2 regions of the Streptomyces sp. NPDC055243 genome follow, and region 1 is predicted to be linked to the other one. Evidence: predicted binding sites of a transcription regulator. Region 1 holds the regulator's gene; the other holds the start of a gene.
The links. Region 1 encodes HrcA, which represses chaperone genes, less so after heat shock. Its sites were predicted from a motif close to TTNGCACTCNGNNNNNCNGAGTGCNAA; they were not measured.
Positions count from the first base shown of each region.

Region 2: groL (chaperonin GroEL) is a predicted target of HrcA. The motif match lies at 8,227-8,253, and genes of this name have one in related genera.

Region 1 covers NZ_JBITWR010000006.1:456,068-467,987, forward strand. Annotated here, with positions in the region: gene ACIGXX_RS20610 (HAMP domain-containing protein) at 1-2,534, opposite strand, end outside; gene ACIGXX_RS20615 (SpoIIE family protein phosphatase) at 2,805-4,727, shown strand; gene hemW (radical SAM family heme chaperone HemW) at 4,813-6,045, shown strand; gene ACIGXX_RS20625 (DUF3097 domain-containing protein) at 6,154-6,978, opposite strand; gene ACIGXX_RS20630 (MBL fold metallo-hydrolase) at 7,013-7,756, opposite strand; gene hrcA (heat-inducible transcriptional repressor HrcA) at 7,957-8,973, shown strand; gene dnaJ (molecular chaperone DnaJ) at 8,974-10,110, shown strand; gene ACIGXX_RS20645 (nitronate monooxygenase) at 10,267-11,364, shown strand; gene ACIGXX_RS20650 (16S rRNA (uracil(1498)-N(3))-methyltransferase) at 11,361-11,920, shown strand, end outside.
Region 2 covers NZ_JBITWR010000003.1:143,246-155,165, reverse strand. Annotated here, with positions in the region: gene ACIGXX_RS10525 (hypothetical protein) at 1-793, shown strand, start outside; gene ACIGXX_RS10520 (Uma2 family endonuclease) at 852-1,397, shown strand; gene ACIGXX_RS10515 (hypothetical protein) at 1,697-2,935, shown strand; gene ACIGXX_RS10510 (PP2C family protein-serine/threonine phosphatase) at 2,913-4,004, opposite strand; gene ACIGXX_RS10505 (ATP-binding protein) at 4,313-6,418, shown strand; gene groL (chaperonin GroEL) at 6,474-8,099, opposite strand; gene ACIGXX_RS10495 (cold-shock protein) at 8,437-8,640, opposite strand; gene ACIGXX_RS10490 (MoaD/ThiS family protein) at 9,065-9,340, opposite strand; gene thrC (threonine synthase) at 9,451-10,767, opposite strand; SAM riboswitch class I at 10,785-10,919, opposite strand; gene ACIGXX_RS10480 (glucosyl-3-phosphoglycerate synthase) at 11,087-11,920, shown strand, end outside.

The DNA.
Region 1 (11,920 bases):
TGGTCGAAGAACGCCAGGTGCACGTCCGAGAAGCGGGAGAACGTGGCCAGCTCGATCACGCCGAGCAGCTTGTCCTCGAAGAGGATGGGGATGATCACCAGGCTGGCCGGTGCGGCGTCCCCGAGCCCCGAAGTGATCTTGATGTAGTCGGGCGGCACCTCGTCGACGAGGATGCGCTTCTTCTCCAGGGCCGCCTGGCGCACCAGGCCGTGCGCGGGCATCGCGCCCGTGTCGACGACCGAGCCCTGCGCCGAGCCGTACCCGGCGATGAAGGCGAGCCCCTTGACCGGGGGAGTCTGCAGCGTCGTGGCGTCCCCCGCCTCCGGGTCGGCCAGGAAGAAGGCGCCGTACTGCGCGTTCACCAGCGGGGTCAGCTCGCGCAGGATCAGGTCGGCGACCTCCATCAGGTCACGGTGGCCCTGCATCAGACCCGCCAGACGGGCGAGGTTCGACTCCAGCCAGTCCTTCGCGCGGGTGGTCTCGCGGAGGTTGGAGACCATGACGTTGATGTTGTTCTTGAGCTCGGAGACCTCGCCGCGGGTCTCGACGGTGATGGAACGGGTCATGTCGCCCTGCGCCACGGCCGAGGCGACCTCGGCGATCGCGCGGACCTGCGTGGTGAGGTTCAGGGCCAGCTCGTTCACGTTCGTCGTCAGGCGCTTCCATGTGCCGTAGACGCCCTCGACCCGTGCCTGACCGCCCAGTTGGCCCTCGGAGCCGACCTCGCGGGCCACGCGGGTGACCTCGGAGGAGAAGGAGGACAGCGTGTCCACCATGGTGTTGATGGTGGTCTTCAGCTCCAGGATCTCGCCGCGCGCGTCCACGTCGATCTTCTTGGAGAGGTCGCCCTGGGCCACCGCCGTCGCCACCTGCGCGATGTTGCGGACCTGACCGGTGAGGTTGTCCGCCATGTAGTTGACGTTGTCGGTGAGGTCCTTCCACACGCCCGACACACCGAGCACCTGGGCCCGGCCGCCGAGCCGGCCGTCCGTGCCGACCTCGCGGGCCACGCGGGTCACCTCGTCCGCGAAGGCGCGCAGCTGCTCCACCATCGTGTTGACGGTGTCCTTCAGCTCCAGGATCTCGCCGCGCGCCGTCACCGTGATCATCTTCGACAGGTCGCCGTTGGCGACGGCCGTGGTGACCTGGGCGATGTTGCGCACCTGGGAGGTGAGGTTGAGCGCCATGAAGTTGACGTTGTCGGTGAGGTCCTTCCATACGCCGGACACGCCGCGCACCTGGGCCTGACCGCCCAGGTTTCCTTCCGTGCCGACCTCGCGGGCGACGCGGGTGACCTCGTCGGCGAAGGCGGAGAGCTGGTCCACCATCGTGTTGATGGTCGACTTCAGTTCGAGGATCTCGCCCTTCGCCTCGACCGTGATCTTCTTGCCCAGATCGCCCTGGGCGACGGCCGTCGACACGAGGGCGATGTTGCGCACCTGAGAGGTGAGGTTGTCCGCCATGAAGTTGACGTTGTCGGTCAGGTCCTTCCACACACCGGACACGCCGCGCACCTGAGCGCGACCGCCCAGGTTTCCTTCCGTGCCCACCTCGCGGGCCACGCGGGTGACCTCGTCGGCGAACGCGGAGAGCTGGTCCACCATCGTGTTCACCGTCGACTTCAGCTCCAGGATCTCGCCCCGGGCGTCGACGGTGATCTTCTGGCTCAGGTCGCCGTTGGCGACGGCCGTGGTGACCTGGGCGATGTTGCGCACCTGAGAGGTGAGATTCGACGCCATGAAGTTGACGTTGTCGGTCAGGTCCTTCCAGACCCCCGACACACCCCGCGCCTGCGCCCGGCCGCCCAACTGGCCCTCGGTGCCCACCTCGCGGGCGACACGCGTCACCTCGGCTGCGAACGCGGAGAGCTGCTCGACCATCGTGTTGACGGTCAGTTTCAGCTCCAGCAGCTCGCCCGTCGCCTCGACCGTCACCGTCCGTGTCAGGTCGCCCTGCGCCACCGCCGTCGTCACCAGGGCGATGTCGCGCACCTGGGCGGTGAGCCGGGCTGCCATCGTGTTGACGGCCTCCGTCACGTCACGCCAACTACCCGACAGACCGCGCACCTTGGCGCGACCGCCGAGCCGCCCCTCCGTGCCGACCTCGCGGGCGACGCGCGTGACCTCGCCCGTGAACAGCGACAGCTGGTCGACCATCGTGTTGACCGCGCGGCCCAGGCGCCGCAGGTCGCCCCGCAGTTCCCGGCTCCCGTCGTGCAGGTCCACGCGCTGGGTGAGGTCGCCGCCCGCCACCGCGTTCAGGACGCGCGTCGCGTTGGCCGCGGGGGCGACCAGCGCGTCGAGCAGGGAGTTGACGTCCAGGATGCGCGTCGACCAGCTGCCCTGGCCCGGACTCGCGGAGAACCGCTCGTCGAGATGGCCGTGCCGGATGATCTCCCGGCGTACGCGCGTGAGTTCACCGTCGAAGTGCAGGGAGCGGTCCAGCATCTCGTTGAACACCGCGTGCAGCTCGGCGGTGATGCCGTGGCCGGTCACCGGGACCTTGGTGAAGTCCCCGTCCCGGGCCGACCGCATGGCGGCAAGCAGCGGGCGCAGGTCGGAGATCGCTTCCGGGGCGGTCTCCGGGGTGATTTCTGGTGCCGTCTCCGGAGCGGGTCCGGTCGGCGGTGAGGGTATCGGAGCTGGTTTCGGTGCCGGAATCCGACCGTAACCGAGCGCGGGCATAGCACTGTTCTCACTCATAGCGGCCCACTTCAGTAACTCGGTGCTTATGGGCGTGGCCAGTCTGTCACTCTGTCCGTGTCGCCTGAGGCGTATTCGACCGAACTGCTCAGGAGCCGAAACGTGGGGTCCATTCCGATGCAACGGGAGACCACTTTCCGTGCGTCCGCCCAGCCGGGGCACCAGCCCGGCCCGCCGGCGGTGGTGTGCACATCGCTGCCCGGAAACCCGATGGCGCCCGCCGCCGCGCGCAGGTTCGTGCGCGCCGCGCTCGCCGACTGGACCGAGCTCGCGGTGCCCGCGGCGGCGGGCATCACCGACCGTCTGGCGGACGACGCCGTGCTGCTGGTCAGCGAACTCGTCACGAACGCCGTCGTGCACGCGGGCACCACGGTCGAGCTGCTGTGCCGGCTCGACGAGGCGGGTCTGGGGGAGAGCTGCGACACCCTGGTCATCGAGGTCTCCGACCACCACCCCGCCCGCTCGGTCCGCAACGAACCCTCGCCCCAGCCGCCCGGGATGCCCGAGTACGGCCGTGGGCTGCAACTCGTCGCCGCCCTCTCCGACTCCTGGGGCATCACCTACCGCACCGGCACCAAGTCCGTCTGGGCCCGCCTGCTGGTCGGGGGCGTGCAGGCCGGCCAGGACAGCGAGTCGTACGCGGGTGACCAGGGCGCGCAACGCGGACCGCGCGCCGCCGAGATCCTCGCGCCGCTGCCGAAGCGGATCACGCACGACACGGAGTGGGTCAACCGCGGCGCGCTCACCTTCCTCGCCGAGGCGTCCGATCTGCTCGCCGGACAGTTCGACGAGGACCTGGTGGCCGCCCTGGCCGGACAGCTCCTCGTGCCGCGGCTCGCGGACTGGTGCGCGGTGTGGCTCGACGACGAGCCGGAGGTCGCGCCGCGCGACGCCGCGAGCGGGTCGCAGGGGACCCGGCTGGCCCGCGTCTGGCACACCAGCGAGCAGCGGATAGAGGAACTGCGCCGCAGCCTGGAGAAGGACCCGCCCCTGCTGCCCGATTCGGCGGGCTCCGGCGCCGCCCCCGTGCCGTGGCCCCGCGAGGCGCTGGCGGGGGAGGCGCTCGGCACGGCCCTGGCGTACCGCCTCACGGCGGGCGGCCGCGCGCTGGGCACGCTCGTCATCGGGCGCTCCGGGATGATGCGCTTCGCCGACGAGGTCACCGGCCTCATCGAGGACTTCAGCCGCCGCGTCGCGCTCGCCATCAGCGCGGCGCGGCGCTACCAGCGGCAGGCCACCATCAGCCAGGTCCTGCAGCGCGGCCTGCTGCCGAGCTCCGTCGCGGACATCCCCGGCATGCACAGCGGTGTGGTGTACGAGCCGCGGGACAAGGGCGGCCCCGGCGGCGACTTCTACGACGTGTTCCAGGCGGGCAAGGGCCGCTACTGCTTCGCGCTCGGCGACGTACAGGGCAAGGGCGTCGAGGCTGCCGTCGTGATCGGTCTCGCCCGGCCGTGGCTGCGGCTGCTCGCCCGCGAGGGATACGAGGTCGCGGAGGTCCTCGACCGCCTCAACCAGCTCCTCCTCGACGACGCGACGGAGGCGGCGGACGCGGCCGCCGCGGTGGTCGCGGTCGCGGGCGGCCAGGGCCTGCCGCCCGACGGCGCCACCTCCCGCTTCCTCTCCCTCCTCTACGGCGAGCTGGTGCCCATGGACGACGGCGGCGTCCGCTGCACGGTGGCCAGCGCCGGCCATCCGCTGCCGCTGCTCCTCTCCCCGGACGGAACGGTCCGGGCGGCGGCCACGCCCCAGCTGCTGCTCGGGGTCGTGGACGACGCGACGTACACGAGTGAAACCTTCGAGCTGCGGACCGGCGACACCCTGCTCTGCGTCACGGACGGCGTGACGGAGCGCCGCGCGGGACAGCAGATGTTCGACGACGCGGACGGCCTCGCGGCGGCGTTCGCGGGCTGCGCGGGGCTGGACGCGGCGCTGGTGGCGGAACGGATCAAGAGGCTGGTGCACGAGTTCTCGGAGAGACCGCCGGACGACGACATGGCGGTGCTCGTGCTTCAGGCGCAGTAGCGGCGGGGCGCGCGGCGAGGGCCTGGGGCGGTGCGGGAAGCCCGCGCGGCGCGGGGTTCCTCCGCGGTGCGGGACAATCGAAGGTATGCCTTCCGCACTGCCCGATGGTGAGCCCATGCCCGAGGACGGCGCGCTGCCCGCGTCCGCCCTGCAGGGAGCGGGGGCCCGTCCCCTCGGCTTCTACCTCCACGTCCCGTACTGCGCCACGCGCTGCGGCTACTGCGACTTCAACACCTACACCGCGACCGAGCTGCGCGGCTCCGGCGGCGTGCTCGCCTCCCGCGACAACTACGCGGACACCTTGATCGACGAGGTGCGGCTCGCGCGCAAGACCCTGGGCGACGACCCGCGCCCGGTGCGGACCGTCTTCGTCGGGGGCGGTACGCCGACGCTGCTCGCCGCGGCCGATCTGGTCCGCATGCTGGGGGCCGTCCGGGAGGAGTTCGGGCTCGCGGACGACGCGGAGATCACCACCGAGGCGAACCCCGATTCTGTCGACCCGGCGTACCTCAGCGAGCTGCGCGAAGGCGGCTTCAACCGCGTCTCCTTCGGGATGCAGAGCGCGAAACAGCACGTGCTGAAGGTGCTCGACCGTACGCACACGCCCGGTCGGCCCGAGGCGTGCGTGGCGGAGGCGCGGGCGGCGGGCTTCGACCACGTCAACCTGGACCTCATCTACGGCACGCCGGGCGAGAGCGACGACGACTGGCGGGCCACGCTTGACGCGGCGATCGGCGCGGGCCCCGACCACGTCAGTGCCTACGCGCTGATCGTCGAGGAGGGCACGCAGCTGGCGCGGCGGATCCGGCGCGGCGAGGTGCCGATGACGGACGACGACGTGCACGCGGACCGCTATCTGATCGCGGACGAGGTCCTGGGGCGCGCGGGATTCTCCTGGTACGAGGTGTCCAACTGGGCCACCTCCGAGGCCGGGCGCTGCCTGCACAACGAGCTGTACTGGCGGGGTGCCGACTGGTGGGGGGCCGGGCCGGGGGCCCACAGCCATGTGGGGGGCGTGCGGTGGTGGAACGTGAAGCATCCCGGGGCGTACGCGGGGGCGCTGGCCGCTGGGCGCTCGCCGGGTGCCGGGCGGGAGATCCTCGCCGATGAGGACCGGCGGGTGGAGCGAATCCTTCTTGAGCTGCGGCTGCTCGAAGGGTGCCCGTTGACCTTGCTGCGGCCTGCGGGGCTTGCTGCTGCGGGGCGGGCGCTCTCCGACGGCCTGCTGGAGGCGGGTCCCTACGAGGAGGGCCGGGCGGTGTTGACGCTGCGGGGCCGGTTGCTGGCGGACGCGGTGGTGCGGGACCTGGTGGACTGAGGTTCGGGCGCGCCGGACGGGTCGAAGAGCTTTTGGGGCCCAGGTAGGCAGCCGCGGGGTAATCGGGTGGGTGGGCGGGTGGGAAAAGATCCGTCGCGAAGCGGCGGTCTAGGACTCGACCGCGGTGACGAAGTCGATCAGCTCCTCCACCCGCCCCAGAAGCTCCGGCTCAAGATCCCGGTAGCTGCGCACCGAGCCCAGGATCCGCTGCCACGCGGCGCCCGTGTTCAGGGGCCAGCCCAGCGCCTCGCAGACGCCCGTCTTCCAGTCCTGCCCGCGCGGCACCCGGGGCCACGCGGCGATCCCCACCGACGACGGCTTCACCGCCTCCCACACGTCGATGTAGGGGTGGCCCACCACCAGGGCCGAGGAAGAACTGACCTGCGCCGCGATCCTGGACTCCTTCGAGCCGGGCACCAAGTGGTCCACCAGGACGCCCAGCCGCGCGTCGGGACCGGGGGAGAAGTCGGCGACGATCGCGGGAAGGTCGTCGATGCCCTCCAGGTACTCGACGACCACGCCCTCGATCCGCAGGTCGTCGCCCCACACCCGCTCGACGAGCTCGGCGTCGTGCCGCCCCTCGACGTAGATCCGCCCCGCACGGGCGACCCGGGCCCGTGCCCCCGGCACGGCCACCGAACCGGAGGCGGTGCGCGTGGGACGTACCGGAGACGAGGCGGCGGACGGGCGGACGAGGGTGACCGTGCGGCCCTCCAGGGCGAAGCCCCCGGGCGTCATCGGGAAGACGCGGTGCTTGCCGAAGCGGTCCTCGAGGGTCACCGTCGGACCCTCCGCCGTCTTCTCGCAGCGGATCACCGCCCCGCAGAAGCCGGTGGCGAGCTCCTCCACCACGAGGTCCGCCTCCGCGGCGACCTCCGGCACGGACTTGGGCTTCTTCCACGGCGGGGTGAGGTCTGCGGAGTACTGGCGCATTCGCACGACGATAAGAGAAGTGGCGTACGACCGGCTACGACACGCCGAAGCGGGCCGCCAGTGTGGCGCGTTGCGCACGGACAAATGCCGCATCGACCACCGCGCCGTGCCCCGGGACGTACAAAGCGTCGTCGCCGCCTAGCTCCAGGAGCCGGTCGAGCGCCGCGGGCCACTGCCCCGGGACCGCGTCGGGGCCCGCCTGGGGTTCGCCCGACTCCTCGACCAGGTCGCCGCAGAAGACGATCTCCGGCGAGCTGTCCGTGCCGGGGACGAGGACCGCCATGTCGTGGCCCGAGTGCCCGGGGCCGACGTTCGCGAGCAGGACCTGCACCCCGCCGCCCAGGTCGAGCGTCCACTCCCCGCACACCAAGTGGTGCGGGCGGACCAGCAGATCGGCGGCCTCCGCCGCGGCGTCCGGGGCGACGCCGTGCCGGACGGCGTCGCCGCGCAGTTCGTCGCGGCCCTTCACGAGGACCGTGTCCAGGCCCACCGCGCCGTACACCTCCACGCCCGCGAACGCCGCGGCGCCCAGGACGTGGTCGAAGTGCGGGTGCGTCAGGGCGAGGTGGGTGACCCGGCGGCCCCCGCCGAGAAGGCCCCGAGCCTGGGTGCGCAGCTGTGCCCCCTCGCGCAGGGTCGCCCCCGCCTCGATCATCAGCGCCGATTCGCCGCCGACGACAAGGCCCGCCGTACAGTCCCAGACCGGGAGGCGCCGCCGCCCCACGTGCGGCGCGAGCCGCTCCCAACCCGCCTCGTCCCAAGCAAGTGCCACGTCCATAAGCCGACGCTAGCCCCGCACGGGCGGCTTGGCAGCCGCTGTCCTGGCCGTTGGACCGACATAGGGGTCCGGCCCTTGCCGGGGTCGTACCTCGCGGCCGTACACTGGGCGGGGTGTTGGCTGGCACTCGCCCGACAAGAGTGCCAGGCGAGGCCGCAGGACAGGCAGGTTTCAGGGCAAAAAGGTGGAGGTGTGCGCGGATGCTCAGTGAACGCAGGCTCGAAGTGCTGCGCGCCATCGTCCACGACTATGTCGGCACCGAGGAGCCCGTCGGCTCCAAGGCGCTCACCGAGCGGCACAGCCTCGGGGTCTCCCCGGCCACGGTCCGCAACGACATGGCGGCGCTCGAGGAGGAAGGGTTCATCGCCCAGCCTCACACGAGTGCGGGGCGCATCCCGACGGACAAGGGGTACCGCCTCTTCGTCGACCGGCTAGCGGGCGTCAAGCCGATGGCGGCGCCGGAGCGCAGGGCCATCCAGAACTTCCTCGACGGCGCCGTCGACCTCGACGACGTGGTCGCGCGTACGGTGCGGCTGCTCGCGCAGCTGACCCGGCAGGTCGCGGTCGTGCAGTACCCGTCCCTCACGCGGTCGACGGTGCGGCACGTGGAGCTGCTCTCGCTGGCTCCGGCCCGGCTGATGCTCGTACTGATCACGGACACGGGCCGGGTCGAGCAGCGCATGATCGACTGCCCCGCCCCGTTCGGCGAGACCTCGCTGGCGGATCTGCGGGCGCGGCTCAACAGCAGGGTCGCGGGGCGCCGCTTCGCGGACGTGCCGCAGCTGGTGCAGGACATGACGGAGTCCTTCGACGCGGAGGACAGGGGCACGGTGGCGACGGTGCTCTCCACGCTCCTCGAAACCCTCGTCGAAGAGACCGAAGAGCGGCTGATGATCGGCGGAACGGCCAATCTCACCCGCTTCGGACATGACTTTCCCCTCACCATCAGGCCCGTCCTGGAGGCTCTTGAGGAGCAGGTCGTCCTGCTCAAGTTGCTTGGCGAGGCCACGGATTCGGGCATGACCGTACGGATCGGTCACGAGAACGCCCATGAGGGACTCAGCTCCACTTCCGTGGTCTCCGTCGGCTACGGTTCGGGCAGCGAGGCAGTAGCCAAACTCGGCGTGGTCGGCCCGACCCGCATGGACTATCCGGGAACGATGGGAGCAGTACGCGCAGTGGCACGTTACGTCGGACAGATCCTGGCGGAGTCGTAAGTGGCCACGGACTACTACGCCGTACTAGGCGTGCGCCGCGACGCTTCCCAGGACGAAATCAAGAAGGCCTTCCGAAGGCTGGCGCGTGAGCTTCACCCGGACGTGAATCCGGACCCGAAGACTCAGGAGCGCTTCAAGGAGATCAACGCCGCGTACGAGGTGTTGTCGGACCCGCAGAAGAAGCAGGTCTACGACCTCGGCGGCGACCCGCTGTCCCAGGCGGGCGGCGGCGGTGCGGGCGGTTTCGGAGCCGGTGGCTTCGGCAACTTCTCGGACATCATGGACGCGTTCTTCGGGACGGCGTCGCAGCGTGGCCCCCGGTCGCGCACGCGCCGTGGCCAGGACGCCATGATCCGGCTCGAGATCGACCTGGACGAGGCGGCCTTCGGGACCACCAAGGACATACAGGTCGACACGGCGGTCGTCTGTACGACCTGCAGCGGTGAAGGTGCCGCGCCGGGGACATCCGCCCAAACGTGTGACATGTGCCGCGGTCGCGGCGAGGTGTCGCAGGTCACGCGGTCCTTCCTCGGCCAGGTCATGACCTCGCGGCCGTGCCCGCAGTGTCAGGGCTTCGGCACGGTCGTGCCCACCCCGTGCCCGGAGTGCGCCGGCGACGGCCGCATCCGGTCGCGGCGGACGCTCACCGTGAAGATCCCCGCCGGTGTCGACAACGGCACGCGGATCCAGCTCGCGGGCGAAGGCGAGGTCGGCCCCGGCGGCGGCCCCGCCGGAGACCTGTACGTGGAGATCCACGAGCTGCCGCACGCCGTGTTCCAGCGGCGCGGGGACGACCTGCACTGCACGGTCACCATTCCGATGACGGCCGCGGCCCTGGGCACCAAGGTGCCCCTGGAGACGCTGGACGGCATGGAAGAGGTCGACATCCGGCCGGGCACGCAGTCCGGCCAGTCGGTGCCGCTGCACGGCAGGGGCATCACGCACCTGCGGGGCGGCGGGCGAGGTGACCTCATCGTGCACGTCGAGGTCCTCACGCCGAGCAAGCTGGACGCGGAGCAGGAGCGGGTCCTGCGGGAGCTTGCGCAGCTGCGCGGCGAGGAGAGGCCCACGGGGCAGTTCCAGCCGGGACAGCAGGGTCTGTTCTCGCGCCTCAAGGACGCGTTCAACGGGCGGTAGCGCCTCAAGCAGTGCCTCTTGGCGCCCCCGGCAGCGGATACCCCGTGCCGGGGGCGCCTTGTCGTCCGCGGGTCATTTGTGGTTGCTCGCGCCGTTCCCCGCGCCCCTGCCGGGGCGCGATTCGGTCGGTCGCAAAGGTCGTGGCACGATGCGGTTATGTCCTCCGCGCTGACCGATCTCTGCCGCCTTCCGATCGTGCAGGCCCCTATGGCGGGCGGGGCTTCTTGCCCCCAGCTCGCCGCGGCCGTGTCCGAGGCCGGGGGGCTCGGCTTCCTCGCCGCCGGGTACAAAACCGCCGACGGGATGTACCAGGAGATCAAACAGCTGCGGGGGCTCACGAGCCGCCCGTTCGGCGTGAACCTCTTCATGCCGCAGCCCGAGTACGCCGATGCCGCGGCCGTCGACGTCTACCGCAACCAGCTCGCCGGTGAGGCCGCCTGGTACGAGACGCAGCTCGGCGATCCGGACAGCGGCCGCGACGACGGCTACGACGCCAAGCTCGCGATCCTCGTCGAGGACCCGGTGCCGCTGGTGTCGTTCACCTTCGGATGCCCCACGCGCGACGTCTTCGACGCCTTCGCGCGGGTCGGCACGGTCACCGTCGCCACCGTCACCACGCCCGAAGAGGCGCAGACCGCCCAGTGGTCGGGCGCCGACGCCGTGTGCGTGCAGGGCATCGAGGCGGGCGGCCACCAGGGCACGCACCGCGACAACCCCGAGACGGACGGCGCCGGGCTCGGCCTCCTCTCGCTCATCGCGCAGGTGCGCGAGACCGTGCAGATCCCCGTCGTCGCGGCCGGCGGCCTGATGCGCGGCTCGCAGGTCGCCGCGGTGCTCGCCGCGGGCGCGGACGCCGCGCAGCTCGGCACGGCCTTCCTGGTCTGTCCCGAGTCGGGCGCGAACGTCCTGCACAAGCAGGCCATGACCAACCCGTTGTTCACCCGGACCGAACTGACCCGCGCCTTCTCCGGCCGCCCCGCGCGCGGCCTGGTCAACCGCTTCATGCGGGAGCACGGTCCGTACGCCCCCGCCGCCTACCCCCAGATCCACCACCTCACCAGCGGCCTGCGCAAGGCCGCCGCCAAGGCCGGTGACGCGCAGGGCATGGCGCTGTGGGCGGGGCAGGGCCACCGCATGTCGCGGGAGCTTCCCGCCGGGCAGCTCGTGGAGGTCCTCGCCGCCGAACTGGCCGAGGCGAAGGCCGCGTTGGCGGCCGAAGGGCAGCAGGGGACCCAGCCGGGGAGCGAGGCGTGACCGCGCCCGTCTTCGTCGTCGAGACCTTCGGGAACACTGCCGCGGGCGGCGACGGACGCTACGTACTCGACGGCCCCGAAGGGCGGCACGCCGTCTCCGTGAAGCGGCTGCACGCCGGTGAGGACGTCGTCCTGACCGACGGCGCCGGCCGCTGGGCCGACTGCGTGGTCCTGGACACCGAGGGCAAGGACCGGCTGGTCCTGCGGATGGACCCCGTACAGGAGGAGGCGCCGCAGGAGCCCCGGATCACCGTCGTGCAGGCGCTGCCCAAGGGCGACCGCGGGGAACTCGCCGTCGAGACCATGACGGAGACCGGCGTCGACGCGATCGTGCCCTGGTCCGCGGCGCGCTGCATCACGCAGTGGAAGGGCGAGCGCGGACTCAAGGCGCTCGGCAAGTGGCGTGCCACGGCGCGCGAGGCGGGCAAGCAGTCGCGCCGGGTGCGCTTCCCCGAGGTGGCAGAGGCCGCGACGACCAAGCAGGTGGCGGCGCTGCTCGGCGGCGCCGACTTCGCCGCGGTCCTGCACGAGGAGGGCAGCGAGCCGCTGGCCACGGC
Region 2 (11,920 bases), on a different contig from region 1:
AAAGCGTTCGGCGCCCGAACAACGGCCCCGTACGAACCACGACTTCGCCCACCTCCCGCCCCGCGAGGCAGCCATCGCAGCCGCCGTCGACCGGCTGCCGGAGGGCGCGGACATCTCCGTAAAGACCCTGGCCAAGCACCTCCCGTACGGGCAGTGCGCCCTCCGCACCGCCCTCAACAGGATTCAGTCCGCTGGGCACTTGAGGCGCGGCAGGGAACACGTGCACGGAAGCGGCAGCGCGCGCTGGATCACTCGAACGTGGTTCTCGCGCACCGCGCGGGACGACGCCTGGTGGGCGGCCTTCACGCGCGGCGACGTGCCGGAGCCGGAGCCGGAAAGACGGCCCCGACACCCCACCCGCAGCCGCGCGTTCATCCTTCTCGCCGCCCTCGGCCGGACGGCCCCCGCGCTCTCCCTCTCGTACGCGGACTGCGTCGCCCTGGAGCCCCAGCTCACCGAGTGGTTCACGCGCGGCGCCACGGAGCCGGACGTCCTCCGCGCCCTGACCGCAGGGCTCCCCACCCCGGTCCACAGCCCGGCGGCCCTCATCCGCAGCCGCCTCACGACGAAGCTCCCGCCGGAACCAGCCCTCCGCCCCGCCCTCCGCGTCCTGGAGTGCGGCAGATGCGGCACCCCCGGCCGCCCCGAGGCCCTGCCCGGCGGCGTCTGCGGCCCGTGCCGGGGCGAACCCGCACCACCCCGCACGGCGGCACTCCTGCCGCCTGCAGCGGTCCACTCCCACGCGGCAGCCGTACGCGCCGCCCGCAGCCCACGCGAAAGGACACACGCATGAGCGCTCCAACGGTCGAAGGCACACAGCCGGGGCACGATGGAAAGGAGGAGGCACCACCATGACCCCTGGCACCGATGAGCGCCCCCAGATGTCCGTCGAGGAATTCGAAGAGCTGGCCCGCCGGGCACCGGAGACCGTGTCTCTCGAATTCCTCGACGGCAGGGTGTACGTCAAGCACGGCCCGATCGACATCGAGGTGATGCAGCGCCCCGAACTGGCCCTGTATCCCGAGCAAGGGCTGCGGATCGACACGTACAGGAAGGGCTGCATCAAACCGGATGGCGCCCTGGCTCCCGTCGGCTATTTCGCCGGGCAAGAGGAGTGGGCGTCCCCCGTCGGCGTCCTGATGGCCGTCGAGGTGACCTCCCGCGATCGGGACACCGAGCGCCGCGACCGCCAGGAGAAGCCGCGCGCCTACGCCTACGCCGGCATCCCCGTCTACCTGCTCATCGACCGTGACAACCACACCGTCGTCGTATACAGCTCTCCCGAGAACGGCGTCTATCAGAGCCGTCGCTCTTTCCACTACGGCTCCACCGTCCGCATCCCCGCCCCCGTCGCCATCACCCTGGAAACCGAAGCGCTCAAGGACTACGCCGACTGACCGCCCCACCCCAGCCCGCCCCCTCCCCGGGTCACCTTCGGGACATACTTCCCCGCCCCCACCCAGCAGAAGTTGACCGAGACGAAGCCCGCCACGCCACACCCGTGACCGCCGCGCGCACCCTCGCCCCGGCCAAGGGCCCGGCGCCCCGGTCCGGCACAGGTGAAAACAGCCACCCCTCCACTGTCCGAAATGACCCCGCTCACCCGGTCAATCCCGGTGACCGCCTTCCGGCGACTACGGCGCGTATCGAGGATGGCACCTGCCGTCATCGAAACGACCAACCGGAGGGGCCCTTCATGACCGAGTCCAACGAGCCCACGGAACAGCAGATTTCCGAGGCCCTGGGCGCCGCCGCCCACATCACGCTGGCCCCCGGCCCCAGGGAGATCTCCGAAGCCGCGCCCACCCCCGACCAGGAGTGGACCCTGCCGGAGGGCAGGGCCTGGGTGTACCTCGCCAACTCCAAGCACGGGCTCGCCAAGCCGGTGATCCTCGCGGACGGGTTCAACACCGGGCCGAGCGACCTGGACTTCTCGTGGGAGATCCTGGAGCGGGGCCCGTACCCGTTCATCAGCAAGCTGCGGGAGCGCGGCTACGACGTCATCCTGCTCGGCTTCGACGAGCGCAGCGCCTCGATCCTGGAGAACGCCAAGGCCGCCAGGTCGGCGATCCAGGAGGCGATCGCGCGGCGCGTCGGCGACCACCCGCTGACCGTCGGCGGCTTCAGCATGGGCGGCCTGGTCGCGCGGTACGCGCTCGCCAAGATGGAGCACGAGAGCGTCGACCACCAGACCGAGCTGTACTTCTCCTTCGACAGCCCGCACCGCGGCGCCTGGATTCCCATCGCGCTCCAGTCGTTCGCGCACTACATCCGGCGGCTCAACGCCGCCTTCTCGAACCAGATGAACAGCCCGGCAGCGCGCCAGCTCCTGTGGCAGCACATCTCCGAGTGGGACGACAGCCCCGAGACCGACAAGGAGCGCATCGAGTTCCTCGCCGAGCTGGAGCGGGTCGGCGGCTGGCCCAGGCGCCCGAAGAAGATCGGCGTCGCCAACGGCGTGCGCACCGGAGCCGGCAACACCATCGCCCCCGGCGTACGGGCCTTCCGCGGCAAGGGCCTGGCCATCACCGGCACCCACCTCTACACCCAGCCCACCGGGGAGGACCAACTCGTCGCGCAGTTACGGGTGGTGACCCTGCGCAAGCCGCAGATCCGCGTCTCGGGCATGCCCGAGATCGACGGCGCACCCGGCGGCACCCTGGAGGGCTTCGGCATCCTGGCCGACGAGCTGAACAAGATCCCCGCCATCATCGGCCTCGGCTCCGAGGCCGAGATCCGCGAACACTGCTTCGTCCCCGCCGTCAGCGCGGTCGCCCTGCGCGACATCGACACCCGCGAGAAGCTCTACGAGCCCTTCCCGGAGACGTCCGAGGACAGCGAACTGGACGAGTACTTCTGCTCCACGCAGAACGAGGGCCACACCCTGGTCACCGAGGAGCTCTCCACCTGGATCATGGACCGGCTTCCGGGCTGACGCCCTCCCGGGGGCAGGCCGTCAGCGGAGCCTCGGTCACGCCGGTCGCCCGGCACAGGACGAGAACGACGTCGTCCGTGAGCGGGCGGCCGGTGTGCTCGATCACCATGGCGTACAGGGCGTCGAGCGCATCGGAGTTCGAGGGCTCGGCCAGCGCCTCCGCCGCCCGTGGGAGGAGCGGGAAGTCGACGCCGTCGCCGTCCCGGGCCTCGCTCAGGCCGTCGGTGTAGAACAGGAGGCGCTCCCCCGGCTGCAGGTAGACCCGGTGCGGCAGCGGGGTCGTCCGCATCCCCAACGGGAGCGCGGGCTGCGGGGGTTCGAGGAGTCTGACCTGCTTGCCCACCCGCAGGGGCGGCGGGTGGCCGCAGTTGACGAGGCGGACCTCGCCGGGCGCGAACTCGGCGAGGACGGCGGTGACGAAGTCCTCGGACCCCAGGTCCGCGGCGAGCCGGGCGTCCAGGGCCGTGGCCAGTTCGGCCAGGCCGGGGGTGAGATAGGCGAGGTCGCGGAAGGCCCGCATCGCCGCCGCGGTGGTCCGCAGCGCCTCCAGGCCGTGGCCTCGTACGTCACCGACGAACAGCCGCGGTCCGTACGGCGTGTGGACGACGTCGTACAGGTCCCCGCACACCGAGGCCTCCCGCACCGGACTGTGGTGCCGGGTGCACACCTCGATCCCGCCGACCTCGACCGTCAGGGGCTGTAGCAGCGCGCTCTGCGACGCGCACGCCACCTCCGTGACCCGGGCGAGCGCCGCCTCCCGTTCGGCATGCCGGGCGGCATTGTGGACGGCGAGCACCCCGCCCGCCAGGAGGACCACGAACTCCAGACAGAAACCCGGCGTCCCCACCAGACGCCGCAGAACGCCGGTACCCGTCGCGAGCAGCAGCGTCCATCCGGCCACCACGGCGGTCCGCCGCGCACTGGACCAGACACCGGCCAGCACCGGACCGATCAGCAGCACGGCGACCCCGGTCGGCCAGCCGCTGACGGACGTGCCGAGCACCGCGAGCAGGAAGCTCACCCCCAGGGCGAGCGCCAGAAGGCCGCCCCTGCTGCGCCATCTCCTCATGTCTGCCTCCCGGCGCCACCTGCCGGTGGGCATGGCCCGACCCCACCCCTGTATTCACGCTGCGTGACGACTGACGGTCACTATGGCCCAACCGCGCTCCTTCCCAGGTGCGTTGACCGGAGTAGTCGGCAGATGATCGGGCCTGACACCGCAATGCGGTGAACAGAGCGTCTTGCCTGGAGAAATAGGCATCTCACGACATCCGCACGCCCGGGACCGTGACGGAGAGCAGACTCAGGCGGCGGGAAGCAGCGGCTGCGGGGCCGGAAGAGGCCCCCAGGGGTGAGCGGCCGGGCGGGGAGGCCAGCATGCGGAAATCCGGGCAGGGCCGGCGGGTGGGCAACCTGCCGGACGAGAGAACGAGTTTCGTCGGACGCGGGGCCGAACTGCGGGCGGTCGCCCTGGCCGTGGCCGACGCCCGCCTGGTGACGCTGACCGGCGTGGGCGGCGTGGGCAAGACCCGCCTCGCACAGCGCGCCGGAGCCGAACTGCGGGACGACTTCCCCGACGGGGTGTGGCTGGTCGGCCTCGCCCAGCTGAGCCGGCCCGCCCTGATGCCGCTCGCCCTGTACGAGGCCCTGCGGCTCGCCGACCAGAGCACCCGGCCCGCGATCGAGGTGGTGGCCGACTGGCTGGCCGACAAGGAGCTGCTGCTGATCCTGGACTGCTGCGAACACCTGGCCGCCGACTGCGCCGACTTCGTACGCACCCTGCTGACCGCGGCCCCGGGGGTGCGCGTCCTGGCCACCAGCCGCCGCCCGCTGTCCCTCCGGGGCGAACAGGCGATCGTCGTGCCCCCGCTGCCCGTCGACGACCACGGCACGCGACCGTCCGACGCGGCCCTGCTGTTCATGGAGCGCGCGGGCGTCGCCGAGGAGGACGGCACGGCGGTGGCGGAGATCTGCGCGCATCTGGAGGGCATCCCCCTCGCCATCGAACTGGCCGCCGCCCACCTGCCCGAGATGGACCTGGACGCGCTCCGGCAGCGCCTGCACACCCGCTTCGAGACCCTCGCCTCCTCCGCGTCCGGCGCCTGGCACGGCGAGAGCGACCCCCGGCACCAGACGCTGCGCACGGCCATCGGCTGGAGCCACGAACTGTGCACCCCGCCTGAGCGGCTCGTCTGGGCCCGCCTCTCCGTCTTCGCCGGCGGCTTCGAGCAGGAGGCGGCCGAACTGGTCTGCGCCGGGGGCCCGCTCGGCAGCGGGCAGATCGGGGGGCTGCTGTCCGCGCTGGTGGACAAGTCGCTCCTGCAGGCGGCGAAGACCCCGCGCGGGCTTCGGTACTCGATGCTGGACACCGTCCGCGAGTACGGCGCGGAGTGGCTGCGGAATCTCGGCGAGGAACAGCGCCTCGCGCAGCGGCACCGGGACTACTACCGCTGGCTGGTCCGCACCGGCAGCCGGGAGTGGGCCGGTCCCGACCAGGTGGCGTGGTACGAGCGGTGCACCGCCGAGCACGCCAACCTGCGTGTGGCGCTGGAGAGTTGCCTGGCGGCGCCGGACCCGCGCGACAGCCTGGAGATGGCCGGCGGTCTGTGGTTCTTCTGGCTCTGCTGCGGCTTCCAGCGCGAAGGCCGCCACTACTTGGACCGGGCGCTGGCCAAGGCTCCCGGTCCCGGCCGGGGAGCGGAACGCTTCTGGGCCCTGTGGGCCTGCGGGGCGGTGGCCTTCATGCAGGGCGACCTGGAAGCCTCCACCCGGCTGGCGAGCCTCTGCACGCCGCTGGCGGAGCGGATCGACGATCCGGCGGCGGCCGACGCCGCCCTCTACCTCGAAGGGGTCCAGCTGGTGCTGACCAGCCGACCCGCGCAGACGATCGCCCTTCTCGCACCGACGGCCGGTTCCCCCGACTGCGGCGGCGGCTCCCCCGCCATCAAGCTCTTCCTGCTCTCCGCCGTGCCGTTCGCGCATCTGCGCCTGGGCGAGTTCGACCGGGCCATCACGAGCTCCGACGCCCTGCGCGAGGAGTGCGAGCGGCACGGCGAGCAGTGGATGCGCAGCTACGCCTTCTACATGCTGTCCAGCGCCGCGCAGGGCAACGGCGACCCGGCCTCCGCCGTCCGGCACGCCCGCGCCGCCCTGCCGATCAAGTGGCGGCTGCACGACGTCTTCGGCGCCGCCCTGAGCATCGACGCACTGACCTCGGCCACGGCCGACCCCGAGCAGACCGGTCGGCTGCTCGGCATCTCCGACACCCTGTGGCGCTCCGTCGGTGTCGCGCAGATGGGGAGCCCGGACCTGGTGGCCGCCCGCCAGGCCTGCGAACGCCGGGTCCGTGACGCGGTCGGCGACCTCGCGTACGAGGCCGCCTTCCGCAAGGGCCTGGAGTCCGGCGCGGACGACGGCATCGCCTACGCCCTGACCGCCGGAGCGGGCCCCCGCACAACGCCCGAGGGCGGCACCCCTTCGTGAGAAGGAGTGCCGCCCTCGGTTCGCGTCAAGCGATGAACCGCTGATCCGCAGGGGATCAGAAGTCCATGTCACCGCCCGGCATGCCGCCGCCGGCCGGGGCAGCGCCCGCCTTCTCCGGCTTGTCGGCGATGACGGCCTCGGTGGTGAGGAACAGCGCGGCGATGGACGCGGCGTTCTGCAGGGCAGAGCGCGTGACCTTCGCCGGGTCGAGGATGCCCTCGGCGATCATGTCGACGTACTCACCGGTCGCGGCGTTCAGGCCGTGGCCGACGGTCAGGTTGCGCACCTTCTCGACGACGACACCGCCCTCGAGGCCGGCGTTGACCGCGATCTGCTTCAGCGGGGCCTCGAGGGCCAGCTTCACAGCGGCGGCACCGGTGGCCTCGTCACCTTCGAGCTCAAGCTTCTCGAAGACGGCGGCGGCCTGGATGAGGGCCACGCCACCACCGGCGACGATGCCCTCTTCGACGGCCGCCTTCGCGTTGCGAACGGCGTCCTCGATGCGGTGCTTGCGCTCCTTGAGCTCGACCTCGGTCGCGGCACCGGCCTTGATGACCGCAACACCGCCGGCGAGCTTCGCCAGGCGCTCCTGCAGCTTCTCGCGGTCGTAGTCGCTGTCCGAGTTCTCGATCTCGGCGCGGATCTGGTTGACGCGACCCTGGACCTGGTCGCTCTCACCGGAGCCGTCGACGATCGTGGTCTCGTCCTTGGTGATGACGACCTTGCGGGCGCGGCCGAGCAGGTCGAGACCGGCGTTCTCCAGCTTGAGGCCGACCTCCTCGGAGATGACGGTGCCACCGGTGAGGATGGCGATGTCGCCGAGCATGGCCTTGCGGCGGTCACCGAAGCCCGGGGCCTTGACGGCGACGGACTTGAAGGTGCCACGGATCTTGTTGACGACCAGGGTCGACAGGGCCTCGCCCTCGACGTCCTCGGCGATGATCAGCAGCGGCTTGCCGGACTGCATGACCTTCTCGAGGAGCGGAAGGAGGTCCTTCACGTTCGAGATCTTCGAGTTGACGATCAGGATGTACGGGTCGTCGAGCGACGCCTCCATACGCTCCATGTCGGTGGCGAAGTACGCCGAGATGTAGCCCTTGTCGAAGCGCATGCCCTCGGTGAGCTCAAGCTCCAGACCGAAGGTCTGCGACTCCTCGACGGTGATGACGCCTTCCTTGCCGACCTTGTCCATCGCCTCGGCGATGAGCTCGCCGATCTGGGTGTCGGCGGCGGAGATGGAGGCGGTCGAAGCGATCTGCTCCTTGGTCTCCACGTCCTTGGCCTGCTCGAGCAGGGCGCCCGAGACGGCCTCGACGGCCTTCTCGATGCCACGCTTGAGGGCCATGGGGTTGGCACCGGCGGCTACGTTGCGAAGGCCCTCGCGGACCAGCGCCTGGGCCAGGACGGTCGCGGTCGTCGTGCCGTCACCGGCGACGTCGTCCGTCTTCTTCGCGACCTCCTTGACCAGCTCGGCGCCGATCTTCTCGTACGGGTCCTCGAGCTCGATCTCCTTGGCGATGGAAACACCATCGTTGGTGATCGTGGGGGCACCCCACTTCTTCTCGAGGACGACGTTGCGACCCTTGGGGCCCAGGGTCACCTTGACGGCGTCGGCGAGCTGGTTCATGCCGCGCTCGAGGCCGCGCCGTGCCTCCTCGTCGAACGCGATGATCTTGGCCATGTGAAGTGGTCCTCCCGGACAGGGGTGGCATGCTCCGGATCGCGCCAGTGCCCGCGACGGACGGCCTGCAAACCTTGTGGTTCCTTGCCCCACCCGGCCTGCGGACCTCACCGACCCGATCCAAGTTCTGTCACTCTCACTCGGAGAGTGCTAAGCCCAATGATTAGCACTCGACCCCTGCGAGTGCAAGCGCCTCTTACGGATCCCCGACGTACGAGGGGCGCGTGCCGCGACGACGTTTGAGGGGCTCGCGCCCCGGGACGCACGAGGGGCCCGCACCCCTGTCGGGATGCGGGCCCCTCGTCACTCGCTAAGTCGCTGGCCGATCGCGCCGAGATCAGACGGCGAGCTTGACCATGTCCGCCTGCGGACCCTTCTGGCCCTGCGAGATCTCGAACTCCACTCGCTGACCTTCTTCAAGGGTGCGGTAGCCGTCCATCTGAATCGCGCTGTAGTGGACGAAAACATCCGCACCACCGTCGACCGCGATGAAGCCGTACCCCTTCTCCGCGTTGAACCACTTGACGGTGCCCTGAGCCATGCCTAACTCCCCTATTACTGGCCCTTGCACGGACCCGCACTTCGCGGACCCGGGTCAGACCTCACCCCCCCAATGGGTTGTGGAGGCGTGCGCCGGAACGCGTCGACCGCGGCTGAATGTATCTGTCCAACTGCCCTCTGCAACAGGTCAATCGGACGAGAATTCTGGGCACGCCTGATCGGGAATATGCGGAGAATTCACCGGGATTCAGGGCAACTCGGGCCAGACAAATGCCACGGAAAGGGCAAATGGGCAGTGCACTTTGGCTACTTCTTGTCGCCCTCAGGGCGACTTCGTATATGCGCTGGGCACAAACGGGGAAGCTCGCTTCCCAACTGTACCGCGCTCAACCACATGGAATTGCCCCCTCCACTTCTCTCGCGGAGGGGGCAACAGCAATTACGCAGGGTATTTCCTTAAAGGATCAACCACCCGCGACGGCGGGAATGATCGAGACCCCGGCACCGTCCGGCGTGGCCGTCTCCAGGCCCTGCTCGAAGCGGACGTCGTCGTCGTTCACGTAGACGTTCACGAAGCGCCGCAGCTTGCCCTGGTCGTCCAGGACGCGGGCGGCGATGCCGGCGTGGTTCTTCTCCAGGTCGGCGATGACCTCGCTGAGGTTCGCGCCCTCGGCGACGACCTCGGACTGACCGCCGGTGTAGGTGCGGAGAATGGTGGGGATGCGGACCTTGACGCTCATGGGGTTCACCTCTTGATGCGGGGAGGAAGCGCCCCTGCAAGGGGCGCGGGGAACTGCGCGAGGACGGACCACGACCGTCCGTCGGCGACGGCGGCCGGGCCCTGCGGCGGCTAGCCGGCGAGCCCGGCGCTGCGGAACGCCTCAAGGCTGGGCTTGATCGTCGCCGTCGCCTGAGACGTCTCGGCAACGGCGTCGAGGGTCTTGAGCCCATCACCGGTGTTCAACACGACCGTGGTCAGCGACGGGTCGATGAGCCCCGCATCGAGCAGCTTCTTCGTGACGCCCACGGTCACGCCGCCCGCGGTCTCCGCGAAGATCCCTTCCGTGCGAGCGAGAAGCTTGATCGCGTCCACGACCTGCTCGTCGTTCACGTCCTCCACCGCACCGCCCGTGCGACGCGCGATGTCCAGGACGTACGGCCCGTCGGCGGGGTTGCCGATGGCGAGCGACTTGGCGATCGTGTTCGGCTTCTGGGGGCGTACGACGTCGTGCCCGGCCTTGAAGGCGGTCGACACCGGGGAGCAGCCCTCGGCCTGCGCGCCGAAGATCTTGTACGGCTTGTCCTCGACCAGACCCAGCTGGATGAGTTCCTTCAGACCCTTGTCGATCTTCGTGAGCTGCGAGCCCGAGGCGATCGGGATGACCAGCTGGTCGGGCAGCTGCCACCCCAGCTGCTCGCAGATCTCGTACGCGAGCGTCTTGGAGCCCTCGCCGTAGTACGGCCGCAGGTTCACGTTCACGAAGCCCCAGCCCTCGCCCAGCGGGTCGCCGATGAGCTCGGAGCAGAAGCGGTTCACGTCGTCGTAGTTGCCCTCGATGCCGACGAGCTCGCCGCCGTAGACCGCGGCCATGACGACCTTGCCCTGCTCCAGGTCGTGCGGGATGAACACGCAGGAGCGGAAGCCGGCGCGGGCCGCCGCGGCACCCACGGCACCGGCGAGGTTGCCGGTGGAGGAGCAGGACAGGGTGGTGAAGCCGAAGGCGCGCGCCGCCTCGATGGCCTGCGCGACAACACGGTCCTTGAAGGAGTGCGTCGGGTTGCCGGAGTCGTCCTTGACGAACAACTTGCCCTGCTCGACGCCGAGTTCGCGCGCGAGGTTGTCGGCCTTGACCAGCTTGGTCCAGCCGGGGTTGATGTTCGGCTTCTCGGCCACGTCCGCGGGGACGGGCAGCAGCGGCGCGTAGCGCCAGATGTTGTCGGGGCCGGACTCGATCTGCTTCCTCAGCGCCTCGGGGTCACCGGTCGGCAGGTCGTACGCCACTTCGAGCGGGCCGAAACAGGCCTGGCAGGCGAAGATCGGACCGAGGGCGTAGAGCTCGCCGCACTCGCGGCAAGAGAGGCCGGACGCGGGGCCGAGATCCACGGACCCACTGCTGGAGGGGGTCGAAGAGGTGGTTTCGTTCGTTGCGACAGTCTGCGCAGCCATGGAGGCGAGGCCCTTTCTCCTCATCTTCCCCGTGACGCATCTCGTCACGAGACGGAATTGGCACCTTCCCCACCGAGACCTCGCGTGCGCGGTCGGCGGGATGGTTGCCGGGGCTTCAACGGGCCGTATCCCTCTGCCCCTCTGGATGAGCGGTATGGCGCCGGGGCTTCAGGGGCTCCGGGCATTTGTCGCGCGATGACCCCGACATGCGATGGTCATCCGCGTTGTTCAAGACTGTAACCGACGGCCTGGACCCTTGAGATAGTCGTCCGAACCGCGAGATGGATCACATGTAGGCCACACACAGGAGGAGCCACCCGTGCTGGAAGAGGCCGAGCGCTGGCTGACCAGGCGTTCCTGGTCCGTTGCCGACCGTCCGCTCAGCGCACTCGTCGCCGCCAAACGGGCGTCGGGAGCCTCGGTGAGTGTCGTCCTGCCCGCGCTCGACGAGGAGGAGACGGTCGGCGAGATCGTCGCCGCGATCCGCCGTGAGCTGATCGAGGAGGCCCCCCTCGTCGACGAGCTCGTGGTGATCGACTCCGGCTCGAAGGACCGCACGGCCGAGGTCGCGCGGGAGGCGGGCGCGCGGGTCGTGCACCGGGACGCGATCCTGCCGCGCATCCCGGCCGTGCCCGGCAAGGGCGAGGTCCTGTGGCGCTCGCTCCTGGTGACCGGCGGTGACATCGTCGCGTTCGTCGACGCGGACCTGAAGGAGTTCTCGGCGGACTTCGTCTCCGGCATCGTGGGCCCGCTCCTGACCGAGCCCGACGTGGACTTCGTGAAGGCGATGTACGACCGCCCGCTGGCCTCAGCCGCAGGTCAGGGAGGCCGGGTCACCGAGCTGATGGCGCGCCCGCTGCTCAACATGCACTGGCCCCAACTGGCGGGGTTCGTCCAGCCGTTGGGCGGCGAGTACGCGGCACGCAGGTCCCTCCTGGAGCGGCTGCCGTTCCCCGTCGGTTACGGAGTGGAGCTGGGCCTGCTCGTCGACGCACTGCACACCGTGGGCCTGGACGCGCTCGCGCAGGTCGACGTCGGCGTGCGCAAGCACCGGCACCAGGACGGGCAGGCGCTCGGCCGGATGGCGGCGGCGATCTACCGGACCGCGCAGCTGCGGCTCGCGCGCGGCCATCTCGTACGCCCCGAGCTCATC